2 regions of the Pseudomonas sp. NFACC43 genome follow, and region 1 is predicted to be linked to the other one. Evidence: riboswitches for the same ligand, from Rfam matches in the RefSeq annotation. Region 1 holds a riboswitch; the other holds the start of a gene.
What was found. Region 1 has a riboswitch for cobalamin ahead of cobO (cob(I)yrinic acid a,c-diamide adenosyltransferase). Riboswitches for the same ligand answer to the same signal wherever they lie in the genome.

Region 1 (8,922 bases):
TACTGTTCGAGCCGGTGGTGACGTACAGCTTGCTGCCGTCGCGGCTGGCGATGACGTTTTTGGTCCAGTGGTGGTTGAGCGTGCCGCCCGGCAAGTCGACGACCTTGGTGGGCTGCGCCTTGATTTGCGTGTCGCCGTCCTTGTAGGGAAAACGAATCAACCGGTCAGTGTCGGCTACGTACAGGTCATTGCCCACCAGGGTCATGCCGAACGGCGAGTTGAGGTTCTCCAGGAAAACCGTGCGGGTTTCGGCGATGCCGTCGTGATTGGCGTCACGCAGCAGTGTGATGCGATTGGGGCTTGGCACTCCGGCGCCGGCGCGACCCATGACCTTTTTCATTACCCAGCCGCGCACGCCCTTGGAATCGTCTGGCTTGGGCGGGGCATTGGTTTCGGCTACCAGCACATCGCCGTTGGGCAGCACATAGAGCCAGCGTGGATGATCCAGGCCTTCGGCGAAAGCCTTCACTTGCAGGCCCTGGGCCGGCGTCGGCTTGGCGCCGTCCGGCCAGCCGACAGCTTCGGCGATGTTCACGGTGGGGATCAGGGTCTTGTTCGGTTCCGGCAGCTTCGGCGATGGGCCGGTGCCATCGGACACTTGCAGCGTGGACGATTCCCCGCAAGCGACAAGCCCTGCGGCAAGGACAATGGTCAGGAGATGAGGCGGCTTGAGCATGCTGGCTTCCCTATGAATGCATGTGGTTATTCATAGAGAAGCGTAGACGCGCGATGGTTCCACCCGTCAGCCGTGGGCCTGCTTGAACAGCACGGCGATCCCCGGATGATAATGACCGGCCTCGTTGCGCAACTTGCGGTAGGCGTAAGGGAAATACCAGGCCACGGCGCAGGTGTTTTCCTTCTGCAGTTCATCGACCATGTCCTGCAGCTCTTCGGGCGTGGTGCTTTGCTGGGCTTTTTGCGGCGCGACGAACAGGCAGCCCAGCTTCAGGTCGCTGGCGTAGCTGATGCGCTTGGCGTCGCTGGTGGCTTCGAGCAAGGGCTGGGTCAGGTTGAGGCTCTTGACCTTTGGCCAGCGCTGGGTGGCCTGGATGAAGGCGCGCTCATCCGTACCGGCAATGAACAGGTGGGCCCTGGCGTTGCGTTCGCCTTCTTCATTCTGCTTGCGGGTCGGGGCGTCCTGCAGCGTGACCATCTCGGCCATCCAGGCCGCTGCCGAGAGCAATCCCAGGTTGGCTTTTTCGTCGAACCAGTACGGCGTGTCGTTATCCCCGCGCACGGTGTTGTAGCGATCGATGCAGTCGAACCAGCGTTCGAGCATCGGGCGCAGGAACTCCAGTTTTGGATTGCTGATGATCATGCCTTGCATGCGTTGCCCCCTGTTGTTCTTGTGATATCGGGTGGTAATGTCCATTTGATATCATTTGCCGCATCATGGCACAACATTGACGTCATTTTATTGATCCTGGCCAATAAGCGACGCCCGGCCCGCGGTGGCTTTAATTGACGCTCCTGCCCCAACCCTCTAACCTTCGCGGCTTGTTTCAGGTGCTTTGTGGCCGCAGGCCGACAAAGTGAAACAGGGAAGCCGGTGAGCCCATGCGAGCCCGGCGCTGCCCCCGCAACGGTAAATGAGTCAAGGCTGCCCATGAGCCACTGCGTCCAAGGACGTGGGAAGGCGGGTAGCCCGGCATCACGCCGCTCATGAGCCCGGAGACCGGCCTGATCCATTCAACGGCGTCACGGTGGGCGATGCCAGGCTTGTTGCCGTCTCTTTTTGTGCCCGCCCGCCGTTATCCAGTCCCAACGGAGGCCTCCCCATGACCGGTTCCCCCATTTCCGATGCGTCCGATCGCGACGAACGTCACCTGGCGCGCATGCTGCGCAAGAAAGCCGTGATCGACGAGCGTATTGCCAACGCGCCGAACGAGTGCGGCCTGCTGCTGGTGTTGAGCGGCAACGGCAAGGGCAAGAGCAGCTCTGCGTTCGGCATGCTCGCGCGGGCCATGGGGCATGGCATGCAATGCGGCGTGGTGCAGTTCATCAAGGGGCGCAACAGCACCGGGGAAGAACTGTTTTTCCGTCGCTTCCCGGAGCAGGTGCGTTTTCATGTGATGGGGGAAGGATTTACCTGGGAAACCCAGGACCGCCAGCGCGATATCGCTGCTGCCGAAGCCGCCTGGGCGGTGTCGCGCCAGTTGCTGGGCGATCCGTCCATCGGCCTGGTCGTGCTCGATGAACTCAATATCGCCCTCAAGCATGGATACCTGGACCTGGACCAGGTGCTGAGCGACCTGCAGGCCCGCCCGCCCATGCAGCATGTGGTGGTGACCGGGCGTGGCGCCAAGCCGGAAATGATCGAGTTGGCGGATACCGTCACCGAGATGGGCATGATCAAGCACGCCTTCCAGGCCGGCATCAAGGCGCAGAAGGGCGTCGAGCTGTGAGCGATGCCCGCATGCACAGCCGCCAGTGCCCGGCCGTCCTGATCGCAGCCCCTGCCTCGGGGCAGGGCAAGACCACCGTCACCGCCGCGCTGGCCCGGTTGCATCGCAACCAGGGGCGCAGGGTGCGGGTATTCAAGTGCGGTCCGGATTTTCTCGATCCGATGATCCTGGAGCGCGCCAGCGGCGCGCCGGTCTATCAGCTGGACATGTGGATGGTCGGCGAGCAGGAAAGTCGACGGCTGTTGTGGGAAGCCGCCGGGGAGGCGGACCTGATCCTGATCGAAGGCGTGATGGGGCTGTTCGACGGCACCCCGTCCAGTGCCGACCTGGCGCGGCATTTCGGTGTACCGGTGCTGGCGGTGATCGACGGAACGGCCATGGCCCAGACGTTCGGCGCCCTGGCCCTGGGCCTGGCGCGTTATCAAGCGGACCTGCCGTTTGCCGGGGTGCTGGCCAACCGGGTCGGCACCTTGCGGCATGCGCAACTGCTCGAAGGCAGCCTGACCGAAGGGCTGCGCTGGTACGGCGCGTTGTCCCGGGAAACCGGTATCGAATTGCCCAGCCGTCACCTCGGCCTGGTCCAGGCCAGTGAGCTGAATGACCTGGATCTGCGCCTCGATGCTGCCGCCGAGGCCCTGGCGAGCAGTTGCGAAGTGACGCTGCCGCCGGCCGTGACGTTTGCCGCACCCGAGGTGGTGGCCGTGCAACCCTGGCTCGACGGCGTCCGTATCGCCGTGGCGCGGGACGAAGCGTTTGCGTTCACCTACGGCGCAAGCCTCGACCTGCTGCGGGCCATGGGCGCGCAGTTGAGCTTTTTCTCTCCGATCCATGACACGACGCTGCCCGAAGCGGACAGCCTCTACCTGCCTGGCGGTTACCCGGAGCTGCACCATGTCGCCCTGGCCCGGAACGCGTCGATGCTGGCGGCGATCCGGGCTCACCATGAGGCCGGCAAGCCCTTGCTGGCCGAATGCGGCGGCATGTTGTACCTGCTGGATTCGCTGACCGATGTCGAAGGTACTCGCGCCGAGCTGCTGGGCCTGCTGGCCGGCGAGGCGCAGATGCAGAAACGCCTGGCGGCCCTGGCCCTGCAAGCGGTGGAGCTGCCGGAAGGCACCTTGCGGGGCCATACCTACCATCATTCGCTGACCAGCACCGATGTTGCGCCGATCGCTCGTGGCCAGAGTCCCAATGGCGGGCGTGGAGCCGAGGCGGTTTTCCGGCAGGGGCGGATGACGGCTTCCTATGTTCACTTCTATTTTCCATCGAACCCGAGGGCGATCGCCGCGCTGTTCGCGCCGGTCCCCGAGGCCGCTTTCGCGAACACGTTCGATCACCTGACTCCAGTGGAAGCGGGCTTGCTCGCGAAAAGGCCATGACCGACAACGCTTTCTCCCAGGCCGAACGCGACGCCATCTACCGCGCCATCGCCGAGCGCCGCGACATGCGCCACTTCGCAGGTGGCTCGATTGAGCCGGCCTTGCTGCGGCGCCTGCTGGAAGCGGCGCATCAGGCTCCCAGCGTGGGCCTGATGCAGCCGTGGCGATTCATTCGCATCAGTGACCGCGCCCTGCGCGGCAATATCCGGCAGTTGGTGGAAGAGGAACGTGTTCGCACCGCCGAGGCCCTGGGCGAGCGTAGCGATGAGTTCATGAAGCTCAAGGTCGAAGGCATCGACGACTGCGCCGAAGTGTTGGTGGCCGCGTTGATGGATGATCGCGAGCGGCATATCTTCGGGCGTCGGACCTTGCCGGAAATGGATCTGGCCTCGCTGTCCTGCGCCATCCAGAACCTGTGGCTGGCCGCCCGTGCCGAAGGGTTGGGGATGGGCTGGGTGTCGTTGTTCGAGCCCCAGGCCCTGGCCGACCTGCTGGGGTTGCCCGTCGGCGCCAAGCCCCTGGCGATTCTGTGCCTGGGGCCGGTGCAGAGCTTTTACCCGGCTCCGATGCTCACCCTGGAGGGCTGGGCGCAATCGAGGCCGCTCAATGAACTGCTTTATAAAAACCGTTGGGGCGTGAGCTCATGAGCGTGGCACTGCTCAGCGCTGCTGCGGTGGCGTTGGATGCGTTGCTGGGCGAACCTCGACGCTGGCATCCGTTGGTGGCGTTCGGCGGATTTGCCGATCGCATCGAACAACGTTTCAACGCGGGCGGGCGCGGCTGGCGCAGCCACGGTGTCACGGCGTGGTTCATCGCCGTGGTGCCGTTGACCTTGCTGGCCACGGCCTTGTCCTGGGCCCCCCTGGTGGGTTGGCTGGTGGACATCCTGGCCTTGTACTGCGCCCTCGGGCTGCGCAGCCTGGGGGAACATGTCGAGCCGGTAGCCCGGGCGTTGCGCAGTGGGGACCTGGACGAAGCGCGTCGGCGGGTGGGCTATCTGGTCAGCCGTGAGACCCGTGAGCTGGACGAAACCGCTGTCGCGCGCGCTGCCACCGAATCGGTGCTGGAGAATGGCAGCGACGCGGTATTCGCCGCCTTGTTCTGGTTCGCCGTGGCCGGCGCGCCCGGCGTGGTGTTGTACCGCTTGAGCAATACCCTCGATGCGATGTGGGGCTACCGCAACGAACGCTTCGAGCGGTTCGGTTGGGCTGCGGCCAGAATCGATGATGGCCTCAATTACATTCCGGCGCGGCTGGTGGCGTTGACCTACGCGTTGCTGGGGAAAACCCGAGTGGCGCTGCGGTGCTGGCGTCGCCAGGGGCCGACCTGGGACAGCCCCAACGCCGGGCCCGTCATGGCGGCCGGTGCCGGGGCGCTTGGGGTCGAGCTGGGAGGCGCGGCGGTTTACCACGGCGAGCTGCACCAGCGTCCGCCTTTGGGCGAGGGCGTTCCGGCGAGCGCCGATTCCATCGATCGCGGCTGGCAACTGGTCCAGCGCGGCGTATGGTTGTGGTTGCTGATCCTCTGCCTGGGAGCCGAGTTTTATGCTTGAGCACGGTGGGCGCCTGCGCAACGCGGCCCGGCAATACGGTATTGCCGAGGCGCAATGGCTCGATCTGTCCAGCGGCCTGGCGCCCTGGCCGTTCGAGGTTCCGGCGATTCCACTGCGCGCCTGGGCCCGGCTGCCTGAGACGGATGATGGGCTGGAACAGGCGGCCCGCGATTATTACGGCGCTGAGCATGTGCTGCCGGTGGCAGGTTCCCAGATGGCCATCCAGTTGTTGCCCCGCCTGCGTCGCACCGGCAAGGTCGGCGTGCTGTCGCCCTGTTACGCCGAGCACGCCGAGGCCTGGCGCCGAAGTGGCTACATCGTGCGGGAAGTGCTGGAAGCGGAAGTGGATTTCTTCCTCGACAGCCTCGATGTGCTGGTGGTGGTCAACCCGAACAACCCCACGGGCCAGAGCCTGAGCCCGGAGCGTCTGCTCGACTGGCATGCCCGGCTGGCCCAGCGCGGTGGCTGGCTGGTGGTCGATGAAGCGTTCATGGATGTCACGCCGCAACTGAGCCTGGCGGCCCATGCCCATCAGGTTGGTCTGATCGTGCTGCGTTCGTTCGGCAAGTTCTTTGGGCTGGCCGGAGTTCGCCTGGGCTTTGTATTGGCCGAGCGGCACTTGCTCAGGTTGTTGGCCGAACAGGTCGGGCCATGGGCCGTCAGCGGGCCGACGCGGGTGCTGGGGCAGGCCTGTTTGCTGGACCATGCCGCTCAGGTCCGCCAGCGACAGCGCTGTGAAGTCACCAGCCAGCGCCTGGCGCTGACCCTGGAGCGTCATGGCTTCAAGCCCCAGGGCGGCTGCGGGCTGTTCCAGTGGCTGGTGACCGAGCATGCCCAGGTGCTTCACGATTTCATGGCCCGCCGCGGCATTCTCCTGCGCTTGTTTTCCCACAACAGCAGCCTGCGGTTCGGGCTTGCAGCCGACGATGCAGAATTCCTGCGCCTCGAACAGGCGTTAGAGGCCTACACCAAGGATCTTCCATGACCACTTTGATGGTGCAGGGCACCACATCCGATGCCGGCAAAAGTACCCTGGTGACGGCGCTGTGCCGCTGGGTCCGCCGCCAGGGCGTCAGCGTGGTGCCGTTCAAGCCGCAGAACATGGCGCTCAACAGCGCGGTGACCGCCGATGGCGGCGAAATCGGGCGCGCCCAGGCAGTACAGGCCCAGGCCGCAGGCCTTGAGTCCCATACCGACATGAACCCGGTGCTGCTCAAGCCCAACAGCGACACCGGGGCCCAGGTCATCATCCATGGGCGTGCCGTGACCACCATGAACGCCGTTGCCTATCACGATTACAAAGCCATCGCGATGCAAGCGGTATTGGCCTCTCACCGGCGGTTGAGCGAGGCCTATCCGGTGGTGATGGTGGAAGGTGCGGGATCGCCGGCGGAAATCAATCTGCGGGCCGGCGACATCGCCAACATGGGCTTTGCCGAAGCGGTGGACTGCCCGGTCCTGCTGATCGCCGATATCAATCGCGGCGGGGTCTTCGCCCATCTGGTGGGCACCCTGGAATTGCTGTCGCCCAGCGAGCAGGCGCGGGTGAAAGGCTTCGTCATCAACCGATTTCGCGGCGACATCGCCTTGCTGCAGCCGGGCCTGGATTGGCTTGAGGCGCGTACCGGCAAACCGGTTATTGGCGTGTTGCCCTACGTGACGGATCTGCACCTGGAGGCCGAGGATGGCCTCGACCAGCGCCAGGCCGACAAGGTCGGGCAGGTGCTCAAGGTGGTGGTGCCGGTGTTGCCGCGCATCAGCAACCATACCGATTTCGATCCGTTGCGCCTGCACCCGCAGGTGGACCTGCAATTCATCGGCCCTGGCCAGGCCATTGCGCCGGCCGACCTGATCATCCTGCCCGGTTCGAAAAGCGTGCGCAGCGACCTGGCCTATTTGCGTGCCAACGGCTGGGAGGCGGCTATCCAACGCCACTTGCGCTATGGCGGCAAACTGCTGGGGGTCTGCGGTGGTTTGCAGATGCTCGGCCAGCAGGTCCACGACCCGCTGGGGCTGGAGGGCGCGGCGGGCTCCAGTGCGGGGCTGGGTTTGCTGGCCTTTGAAACGACGCTGGAGCACGAAAAACAACTGCGTAATGTCCGCGGGCGATTGGCCTTGGAAGAGGCTGACGTCAGCGGCTATGAGATTCACGCGGGGGTGACCACTGGACCGGCCCTGGAAAACGCAGCGGTGTACTTGGAAGACGGCCGTTGCGACGGCGCGAAAAGTCTCGATGGGCAGATTGTCGGCACCTACCTGCATGGACTGTTCGAATCTCCCCAGGCCAGCAGTGCGTTGTTGCGCTGGGCTGGGCTACAGGATGTGCAGGCAGTGGATTACCACGGCTTGCGCGAGCGGGACATCGAGCGGTTGGCGGATCTGGTGGAGCGGCATCTGGACACTGGGTTGTTGCGTGAACTCTGCGGGATCTAGGGTGGCTGTGCCGGCCTCATCGCGGGCAAGCTCGCGTCCACATTGGATTTCTGATGACCACAGAATTCATGAACCCACAGGATCAACTGTGGGAGCGCGCTTGCTCGCGATGGCGCCAGTCGCCACACCGCCAAATAAAGGTAATGACTCATGCTCCAACTGATCCTCGGCGGCGCCCGCTCCGGCAAGAGTCGCCTGGCGGAAAAACTCGCCACGGACACTCAATTACCCGTGACCTACATCGCCACCAGCCAACCCCTGGACGGCGAGATGAACGCACGGGTCGCCCAGCACCGCGCCCGTCGCCCGGCCGAATGGGCGCTGGTGGAAGAACCCTTGGCCCTGGCCCGGGTGCTACAGGAAAACGCCGCACCCGGGCAATGCCTGCTGGTGGATTGCTTGACCCTGTGGTTGACCAACCTGCTGATGCTCGACGACGCCGAGCGGTTGAACGCAGAACGCGATGCGCTGCTGGACTGCCTTGCTGCGCTGCCCGGCGACATCATTTTTGTCAGCAACGAGACCGGCATGGGTGTCGTGCCGCTGGGTGAGTTGACTCGCCGTTATGTCGATGAAGCCGGTTGGCTGCATCAAGCCTTGGCCGAACGGTGTCAGCGTGTCGTGCTGACCGTCGCCGGCCTGCCCCTGACTCTCAAAGGTACTGCGTCATGACTCACCGCTGGTGGCTGGACCCCTGCAAGCCCCTCGATACCCAGGTCCTGGAACAGGCCGCGGCTCGTCAGCAACAGCTGACCAAACCGGCCGGCTCACTCGGCCGGCTGGAGTCGGTGGCGGTGCAACTGGCGGGGTTGCAAGGGCAGGTCAAGCCGAATCTGGATCAAGTCTGGATCGCGATTTTTGCCGGCGATCATGGAGTCGTGGCCGAGGGCGTATCAGCCTTCCCTCAAGAAGTGACCGGGCAGATGCTGCTCAACTTCGTCAGCGGCGGCGCGGCCATCAGTGTCCTGGCGCGGCAACTGGAGGCCCGGCTGGAAGTGGTGGACCTGGGCACGGTGACGCCGTCGCTCGAATTGGCGGGTGTCAGGCATCTGCGGGTCGGGCCTGGCACCGCGAATTTTCTCCATGGCGCGGCGATGACCCCGAAGCAGGGCGTGCAGGCTTTGCAAGCGGGGCACGACAGCGTGGCGCGCGC
Region 2 (8,922 bases), on a different contig from region 1:
ATGGGCGCCATAGGCGTGGCGCAGCCAGAAATAGAACGCCAGGTAACCATGGGGCGGCACCAGGTCCGGGTCGTGGTACACCGCGCTCGGATCGACCTGATACCCCCGGGCCGGCTGGATGCCGACGAACGTCAGGCCCAGGCGCAGGCCGGCGATCATCAGTCGCCCCTGGCGAAACATCGGATCCTTGTCGGGGGTGCCCCAGCGCTCCAGCACGGCCTGGCGGTTGGACTCGGGCAACGCATCGAACATCGCCCGATAGGCATCGAGGGACAGGCTCTGGTGACACGGGCGCAGATCGAGGCTGTCCAGGTCGTTGCTGACCCCGCCGAGCAATTGCTGGATCAGCGCCGTGCCGCTGGCGGGCAATTGCGCTGGCAGCGGATAACCCTCGGCATGCAAGGCGCGCAGGATGTTCAGCGCCGCCGCCGGCGTGTCCAGGCCGACGCCGTTGCCGATGCGTCCATCCCGGGTCGGATAGTTGGCGAGAATCAGGGCTACACGTTTTTCCGCGTTGGGCAGACGCGCCAGGTCGGTCCAGCGCCGCGCCAGCTCGGCAACGAAATCCATGCGCTCGGGCACCGCCCGGTAGCAGACCACGTCGCTCTGGCTGAGCTCACTGCGCCAGGCCAGGTCCTTGAAACTGATGGGGCGACTGATGATCCGCCCGTCCAGCTCCGGCAAGGCAATGTGCATCGCCAGGTCCCGCGGGCCCAGGCCCTGCTCGCTGGCACGCCAGCCGGGCTCGTTGTCCTGGGCGCAGATCGCCTGGATCACCGGGACGTTGCGACGAAACGGGCGCAGGTGCGGTGCTTCGGGACTGGATTGGGCAAATCCCGTGGTGTTGAGGATCACCCCGGCCTCTGCCTCGTCGAGCCAGTCCTGCACCATGGCCAGGCAACCGGGCTCCTTGAGGCTCGCCACGGCCATCGGTAGCGGGTTGAGCCCCGCCGCTTGCAAACGCTGGCAGAACCCATCGATGAACGCGGTATTCGCCGCTTGCAGGTGGGAGCGATAGAACAGCACCGCCGCCACCGGTTGTCCGGCCTGCCAGTCGGCTCGCCAGTCAGCGAGGCTGGCCTGGTTGTGCGTGGGGTGATAGATCGCCGTGCGTGGCAGGGCCTGCGGTTCGCCCCATGGATAATCGCGACCGAACCATTGGCTGGCGAGGTTATGGAAAAGGTCCAGGGCATTGCCCAGTCCGCCCTGGCGCAAGAACTGCCAGAGACGGTCGCGGTCCTCGACGGGGACGTTGCTCAGGTCGCTGAGTTCCGGATCAGGACGATCGTCCCCCGGCACCAGGATCAGCTTCACCCCGCGTCCGGCCAATGCCATCAGCCGTTCGATGCCGTAGCGCCAATAGCCGATACCGCCGTGCAGCGACAGCAGGATGACCTTGGCGTGGCGTAGCACGTCTTCGAAGTACAGGTCCACCGAGGCGTGGTTCTGCACCTGCATCGGGTTGGCGAGGCGAAACTCGGGATAATCGCCTGGCAACTGCTTCGCCGCTTCGGCCAGCAGCGCCAGGCTGGAGTCGCCACTGCACAGGATCACCAGCTCGGCGGGGGTCTGCCCCAGGTCGGCAATGTTGTCATCGGACACAAAACCGCCGGGCTGGGTCCTGAGCAGGTGCATGGGTCAGGCGCCGAGGGCGGCGCGCAACTGCGCTTCGAGCAGCCCGGCATCCAGGGCCTGGCCAATCAGGACCAGGCGAGTGACCCGCGCTTCATCCGCGCCCCACTGGCGATCGAAATGCTTGTCGAAGCGCGTACCGACGCCCTGGACCAACAGCCGCATCGGCTTGTTCGGAATCGCCGCGAAGCCTTTGACCCGCAGCACGCCGTGCTGGACCACCAGTTGGGTCAGGGCATCGAGCAACAGACTTTCGTCGGCCTGGGGCAGCTCGATGGAGATGGAGTCGAAGGCGTCATGATCGTGGTCGTCATCGTCGCCGTCGTGGTGATGGTCGTGATGGCTATGGCGGCCGTCGATGTGCTCTTCGGAACCTGCGCCGAGGCCGATCAGCACATCCAGGGGCAGGCGTCCGCTGCTGGCTTCGATGATCTTGACTGCCGGCGGCAGCTCTTCGGCCACCTCCAGGCGGACCTTCGCCAGGTCGTCGGGGCTGATCAGGTCGGCCTTGTTGAGAATCACCAGGTCGGCGCTGGCCAGTTGATCGGCGAACAGCTCATGCAGCGGTGACTCGTGGTCCAGGTTCGGATCGAGTTTGCGCTGGGCGTCCACCTGGTCGGGGAAGGCGGCGAAGGTACCGGCGGCCACGGCCGGGCTGTCGACCACGGTGATCACCGCATCGACAGTGCAGGCACTGCGGATTTCCGGCCATTGGAAGGCCTGGACCAACGGCTTGGGCAGGGCCAGGCCGGAGGTCTCGATCAGGATGTGATCGAGATCGCCACGCCGGGCCACCAGTTCGCGCATGACCGGGAAGAACTCTTCCTGGACCGTGCAGCACAGGCAACCGTTGGCCAGTTCGTAGACGCGGCCGTTGGCCTCTTCCTCGGTGCAACCGATGGAGCACTGCTTGAGGATCTCGCCGTCGATGCCCAGTTCGCCGAACTCGTTGACGATCACGGCGATACGACGCCCCTGGGCGTTGTCGAGCATGTGCCGCAGCAGGGTGGTCTTCCCCGAGCCGAGGAAACCGGTGACGATGGTGACGGGAAGCTTGGCCAGTGTTTTCATCGGATGCCCTTTGGCAAGGTGGCGGGCAAACGGGACGACAACCGCTGGCACAGGCGTGCGCGGAAGATTTCGCCACCGGATCACCCCGCCCGGTTGTAGTGAGAATCTGTGTCGAGGCAGGTCTCCTGGCTGACGGTGGGCCAGTCATCCGACTGGCAATTGCTGCGCCTTCCCGCGCACCCCGGATAAAGGGCATGCACAGTGGCCTTGCAGAAACATCACCGTTCACAGTTGCGGGGGCAGCCGCGGCTTGGACCGCGTTCCCTTCTTAGCTTCGGCGCAGGCCGAAGAACCTCGAAGGCGCAAGGCTACGCAGGGTGTGGGGACGGGTCAATCTCCGCAAGTAAGTTATGCGGTGTCCTTACCGCCGCCATCGCGAGCAGGCTCGCTCCCACATCGGATCCCGCAGCCCCCCTGTGGGGGCGAGCTTGTTCGCGACGGGCTGCGCAGCGGCCCCCTGTGCATTGACGGCCCCACCCCACCCATGCTCTCCTGTGCGCCTAGTTACGGGTGCCCTTCACAGGGTGAAACGGGAAACCGGTGAATCGTGTGCTTTACTCCAAAGCCACGTCAGTCCGGTGCTGCCCCCGCAACGGTAAGCGAGCGAAGCGTCTGAACCACTGTGTCCCCGGACATGGGAAGGTGACGCTTGCAGGCCAGGCACGAGCCCGGCACCTCGCGAGCCCGGAGACCGGCCCATGACTCAAGCATCAACAAACCCGCGGTGGGCGGGCGCTGTTCGAACCTCGGCGGTCTTTCGCCCGGGGTCTCATTGCGCTCGCATCCCCCACGGAACAAAAACAGAGGGAAGCGCCATGTCGACCATCAGCAGCACCGCCCGCACCGCCAGCAGCACCACCACCCTGAGCCAACGCCTGAGCGCCGCGATCCTGGCTTCGATCCTGGGTGCGGGGCTGGTCTATTTCGCCGGCTTCTCTCACATCGAAGCGGTGCACAACGCCGCCCACGATACCCGCCACAGCGCTGCCTTCCCCTGCCACTGAGAACTGACGACATGATCAAGCGTATCGCGCAGACCGCCGGTTTCAGCGGCTTGCTGGCCGCCCTGCTGCTGACCCTGTTGCAGAGCTTGTGGGTATCGCCACTGATTCTCCAGGCGGAAACCTTCGAGAAGGCCCCGGCGTCCGAGGTTCATGAGCACACCGACGGCGTTGCCCACACTCACGATGCCGAGGCGTGGGAGCCGGAAGACGGCTGGCAGCGCGTGCTGTCCACCACTGGCGGTAACCTGGTGGTCGCCGTGGGTTTTGCCCTGATGCTCGCGGGCCTGTACACCTTGCGCGCACCGACTCGCACCTCCCAGGGCCTGCTCTGGGGCCTGGCCGGTTACGCCACTTTCGTCCTGGCACCGACCCTCGGCCTGCCCCCGGAGTTGCCCGGCACCGCGGCGGCCGACCTGACCCAGCGGCAGATGTGGTGGATCGGCACCGCGGCGTCCACGGCGGTGGGCATCGCCCTGATCGCCTTCGGCAGGCATTGGCTGCTCAAGCTGTTGGGGGGCGCGACCTTGCTGGTGCCTCACCTCATCGGCGCGCCACAACCTGAAGTCCACTCGATGCTGGCGCCCGAAGCCCTGGAAAGCCAGTTCAAGATCGCCTCCCAGGTCACCAACATCGCCTTCTGGCTGGCCCTGGGCCTGATCAGCGCCTGGCTGTTTCGCCGTGACGGTCAAGCCCACCACGACGCATGAGCACCGGGTCGATACTGGTGATCGGCCTGGGCTGTCAGCGCGGTTGCCCGGCCAGCACGCTGCGGGCCTTGCTCGAAGAGACGTTGTTGGCCCACGGCATCGAACTTCACCAAGTGCGGGCCCTGGCCAGCATCGACCTCAAGCGTGACGAGCCCGGGCTGCTGGAACTGGCCGGGCAACTGGCACTGCCGCTGACGTGCTTGAGTGCCGAACAGTTGGCCGGTTACGAGCAGCGGCTCAGTCATCGCTCCGAGATCGCCTTCGAGCGAACCGGTTGCTACGGCATCGCCGAAAGCGCCGCCCTGGCCTTGGCCGACCAATTGGGCACGAAACCCGCAACCCTGCTGATCCCTCGTCAAACAGGCCCCATGAGCACGTTGGCATTGGCGGTCGTGGCGTAAATCCCGATAATCGCCGTCCAGGATCATGAGCGATCTTCATATGGGCGACGCTCACCCACCTTCCACAGGAGCCGGTCATGACCGTGTACTTCATCGGCGCCGGCCCCGGCGATCCGGAACTCATCACCGTCAAGGGCCAGCGCTTGATCCGCAGTTGCCCGGTGATCATCTACGCCGGCTCCCTGGTGCCAAGCGCCGTGCTCGATGGCCATTGCGCCGAACAAGTGGTCAACAGTGCCGAACTGCACCTGGAACAGATCGTCGGGCTGATGGAAACCGCCCACCGCAAAGGTCAGGACGTGGCCCGGGTGCACTCCGGCGACCCGAGCCTGTACGGCGCCATCGGTGAGCAAATTCGCTGCCTGCGGGCACTTGGCATTCCATTCGAGATCATCCCGGGCGTGACCGCGACCTCAGCCTGCGCAGCCCTGCTGGGCAGCGAACTGACCTTGCCGGATATCTCCCAGAGCGTGATCCTCACCCGTTACGCCGATAAATCCCCGATGCCTGCTGGGGAAGAACTGGGCAATCTGGCACAGCACCGGGCGACCATGGCGATTCACCTGGGGGTCAATCACCTGGAAAAGATCGTCGACGAACTGCTGCCCCACTACGGCGGCGACTGCCCGATCGCGGTGATCCACCGGGCGACGTGGCCGGATCAGGATTGGGTGGTAGGGACGTTGGCGGATATCGCCGGGAAGGTCCAGGCCAAGGGTTTGCGCCGAACGGCGTTGATCCTGGTGGGACGGGTGCTGGGCAATGATGTGTTCAGCGAATCGTCGCTGTACCGCGCCGGGCATGCGCATCTCTACAGGCCTTGACGTAGCCAACCCAGATCCCACAGGGACGGGGGTACAGGCTGACGGCAGAAACTATTGTGGCGAGGGAGCTTGCTCCCCCGCCACACACAATCCGCAGCGAACACGTATTCAGTAGTAGGCGTTTTCTTTCTGCGTATGGTCGGTCACGTCGCGCACGCCCTTGAGCTCCGGGATGCGCTCGAGCAAGGTGCGCTCGATGCCTTCCTTGAGGGTCACGTCGGCCTGGCCGCAGCCCTGGCAGCCGCCACCGAACTGGAGCACGGCGATGCCGTCTTCCACCACGTCGATCAGCGAGACCTGGCCGCCGTGGCTGGCCAGCCCTGGGTTGATCTCGGTTTGCAGGTAGTAGTTGATGCGCTCATTGATGGGACTGTCGGCGTTGACCATCGGAACCTTGGCGTTCGGCGCCTTGATGGTCAGCTGGCCACCCATGCGGTCGGTGGCATAGTCCACCACCGCGTCGTCCAGGAACGCTTCGCTGAAGGAATCGATGTAGGCGGTGAAGCTCTTGAGCCCCAGCGCGGTGTCTTCGGGCTTTTCTTCACCTGGCTTGCAATAGGCAATACACGTCTCTGCGTACTGGGTGCCAGGCTGGGTGATGAAGATGCGGATCCCGATTCCCGGGGTGTTCTGCTTGGACAGCAGGTCGGCCAGGTAATCGTGGGCGGCATCGGTAATGGTTATGGCGGTCATGGGAACTCCTCGCAGGCTTGCCGGCAGTTTACGCCAATCAGGGCGCCGGACAAAGTCCCAGTATTTTTGTCGGGAAAGCACCCGGCGCCGCAAGGTCTGCCGCCGGGCGCGCCCATCAGAGGTTCTGGTAGCGATTCATATCCAGCACCCCCTCCTCCAGGGGCTCCGTTTCCTGGATATAACGACTCAGATCGTGGAAGTAGTACCAGAATTGCGGGTGACTGCGACGAATGCCCCAGCGCTCGACAATCCGCTCGAAAGCCTGGGGATCGTCGGCGTGCTCCATGGCCTCGACGAACGCCGGCACTTGCCCGGCCGGGATGTTGAACATGAAGTTGGGGTAGCTGCTGAGCACGCCGGGGTACACCGTCAGGGTGTCCAGCCCAGGCTGGTAACGCATCGCTTCACCCAGCAGGAACGCCACATTGCTGTGGGCGCGGTTGCGCAGCAGGCTGTAGACCTCCCGCCGGCCACTGGCGGTCTCGATGCGCAGCATGGTCGCCTCGGGCAAGTGGTGGATCACGCCAAGCCCCGCTGCCGGCCTTGAAACCAGGCGACTGAGGGCCTGTTCGGCACTCTGCAGGTCCGGGTCGATGTTCGGACGCGAGCAATAGGCGCCGTCGCAACGATTGATCGGGTCGGGCCGCGCGTTCAGCTCTCCGTAACGGAGCAGCAATTGCCGGGCGAAATCCCGCTTGGGGTCACGCTCGTCAAGCTTGAGCGCGGTCGGCTTGTCGTTGTCGATGGCCTCGTAATCCAGCCACATCTTGAATTTGCCGCCGGACTGGTACCAGTCATCCAGGTAGCCTTCCCGCGAATCGGCAGGCATCAGGCGCAGGAAGTTCTGTTCCGCGCCGTTGCGGATCAGGTCGAAGTAGAGCCGGGTCTGGGCCTGGTGGGAAACATTGCCGAACACATCGAAATTGACCGCCAACTGATAATAGGTGCGCTCCAGCAACGGGAAATCGAACAGCCACAAGGTTTGCGGCACGTCGCCAATCAGGCCCTTGGTGACCGAGGCACTGTCGAAGTGGCGAAAAATGCTCAGCAAGGCGTTGTCATTGCCGGCCCACAGGTTCGACCAGCTCGGGGCCGGCACATCGGCGTAATTGTCCCGCCGCAAAGCTTCGTACTCGTTGCGCTTGTCGCGGTAATCGAGCCACAGGCTGAGGACGCTGCCCACGTCATCGTTCTGCCCTGGCATCGCCAGCAACGGCGTGGCCTGGCCGCGGTAGTTCGGGTCGGTGATGTAAAGGTCATGCTCAGGGGCCTGGAACAGGGCCCAGAAGTTGTCGCGAATCACATCCGTGGCAATCTGGCCCCGGCACACCGGGCCACGAATGAAGGTCCGGACGAAATACTCGGCACTGTCGAGCATGAACTGGTAGCGAGCCTGGGCCGGGATCGCCTCGAAGGTGGAGAACGGATTGGAACGGCGCTCCGGCCCGTAGCCCGGCAATGCCGTGACCTGCCAGTCGCCCTTGTAGAACAGGCTCTTGATCCGCGCCATCCTGGCCGCGCTCAACCCATAGGTGATGTGCGTCTTGTGCACGATCACCCCCTGCACCGGCCAGAGGCGGTAATAGAACCGGGTGCCGGGGTCGTCGTTCGGGCGTCGGGTGTTGATCAGGTCGATCGGCTGGCCGGACGGTGTGCGCGAACGCACCCACTGGAAGAAATGCCCCCGCTCGCCATCCTTGAAGTAGATGTGGGCCAGGAACCAGTGCTCGAACAGCCAGCGGGCAACCAGGCTTTCACGGGCGCCGGGGGCGTTGAGCAGGTTCTCCCATTGCAACACTTGCAGGGCTTCGGCGGCGCTTGGAGCCAGGGCTTGCTGGTCGACAGGCGCGCCGGAGGCCAGCCAACGCTGCAAGGTCTGGTATTGCTGGTCGGTCAGGCCCGTGACGGCCAGGGGCATGCCTTCCCTGGGGTGTGCCGCAGCGTATTGATCGAATTGCCCCGGCATGGGGCAACTGTTGTCCCGGTCGAGCCCCAGCACGATGTCTTGCGGCAGCTTGGCGTTGGGTTGCAACGGCGCGCCGTGCCCCAGCGCCAGCATCCGCGCCATCAATGCCGCCTGGCTGCCCTGGGCATCGAGCACCGAATAGAAGCCCTTGCGCTGCCAGGCGTGCGGACCGGAAGCGTCATAGAACAAGCGAGTGGGTACAGCGGCCTGGCGCCGCTCGCCGTCGTATACCGATAGCTTGCTGGCGCCCCGGGTGGCGCCTTCGGCACTGCCCAGGTTCAGTTGGCAGGCGGAGTCATAGCAGGCGTGGCACGCCACGCATTTCTCGGTAAAGATCGGCTGGATGTCGCGCGTGTAGGAAAGCGCTGAAACGGAATCCTTGGCTACTGCGTGAAATGACAACAGCAGCAACAGACTGCCGAATAAGACGCGGTACGGCATGTCTCGGTCCCTGGGAAATGATCCGGCGATTCTACCGGGCCAGCACTCCGATGCAAACATGAGCGACATTCATGTAAAAGCCAGTCGAGATCAAATCCTGCACAGGTTTGATATCATCCCGGCCTTCGCAATGGCTTTTTTTCCAGGTAGTCCTATGTCCGATCGCAGCGCTCGCCTTTATCT

Region 2: another riboswitch for cobalamin. It lies ahead of cobW (cobalamin biosynthesis protein CobW); the one in region 1 lies ahead of cobO (cob(I)yrinic acid a,c-diamide adenosyltransferase).

What each region holds. Positions count from the first base shown of each region.
Region 1 is NZ_FPKK01000007.1:27,764-36,685, forward strand. Features, by position in the region: gene BT179_RS13650 (PQQ-dependent sugar dehydrogenase) at 1-676, opposite strand, end outside; gene BT179_RS13655 (hypothetical protein) at 743-1,327, opposite strand; cobalamin riboswitch at 1,488-1,699, shown strand; gene cobO (cob(I)yrinic acid a,c-diamide adenosyltransferase) at 1,779-2,405, shown strand; gene BT179_RS13665 (cobyrinic acid a,c-diamide synthase CobB) at 2,417-3,784, shown strand; gene bluB (5,6-dimethylbenzimidazole synthase) at 3,781-4,431, shown strand; gene cbiB (adenosylcobinamide-phosphate synthase CbiB) at 4,428-5,336, shown strand; gene cobD (threonine-phosphate decarboxylase CobD) at 5,329-6,321, shown strand; gene BT179_RS13685 (cobyric acid synthase) at 6,318-7,769, shown strand; gene cobU (bifunctional adenosylcobinamide kinase/adenosylcobinamide-phosphate guanylyltransferase) at 7,920-8,441, shown strand; gene cobT (nicotinate-nucleotide--dimethylbenzimidazole phosphoribosyltransferase) at 8,438-8,922, shown strand, end outside.
Region 2 is NZ_FPKK01000001.1:287,562-296,483, forward strand. Features, by position in the region: gene cobN (cobaltochelatase subunit CobN) at 1-1,635, opposite strand, end outside; gene cobW (cobalamin biosynthesis protein CobW) at 1,639-2,703, opposite strand; cobalamin riboswitch at 2,801-3,015, opposite strand; cobalamin riboswitch at 3,195-3,418, shown strand; gene BT179_RS01200 (CbtB domain-containing protein) at 3,519-3,707, shown strand; gene BT179_RS01205 (CbtA family protein) at 3,719-4,414, shown strand; gene BT179_RS01210 (cobalamin biosynthesis protein) at 4,411-4,815, shown strand; gene cobM (precorrin-4 C(11)-methyltransferase) at 4,893-5,639, shown strand; gene nfuA (Fe-S biogenesis protein NfuA) at 5,748-6,332, opposite strand; gene BT179_RS01225 (fatty acid cis/trans isomerase) at 6,448-8,739, opposite strand; gene metH (methionine synthase) at 8,894-8,922, shown strand, end outside.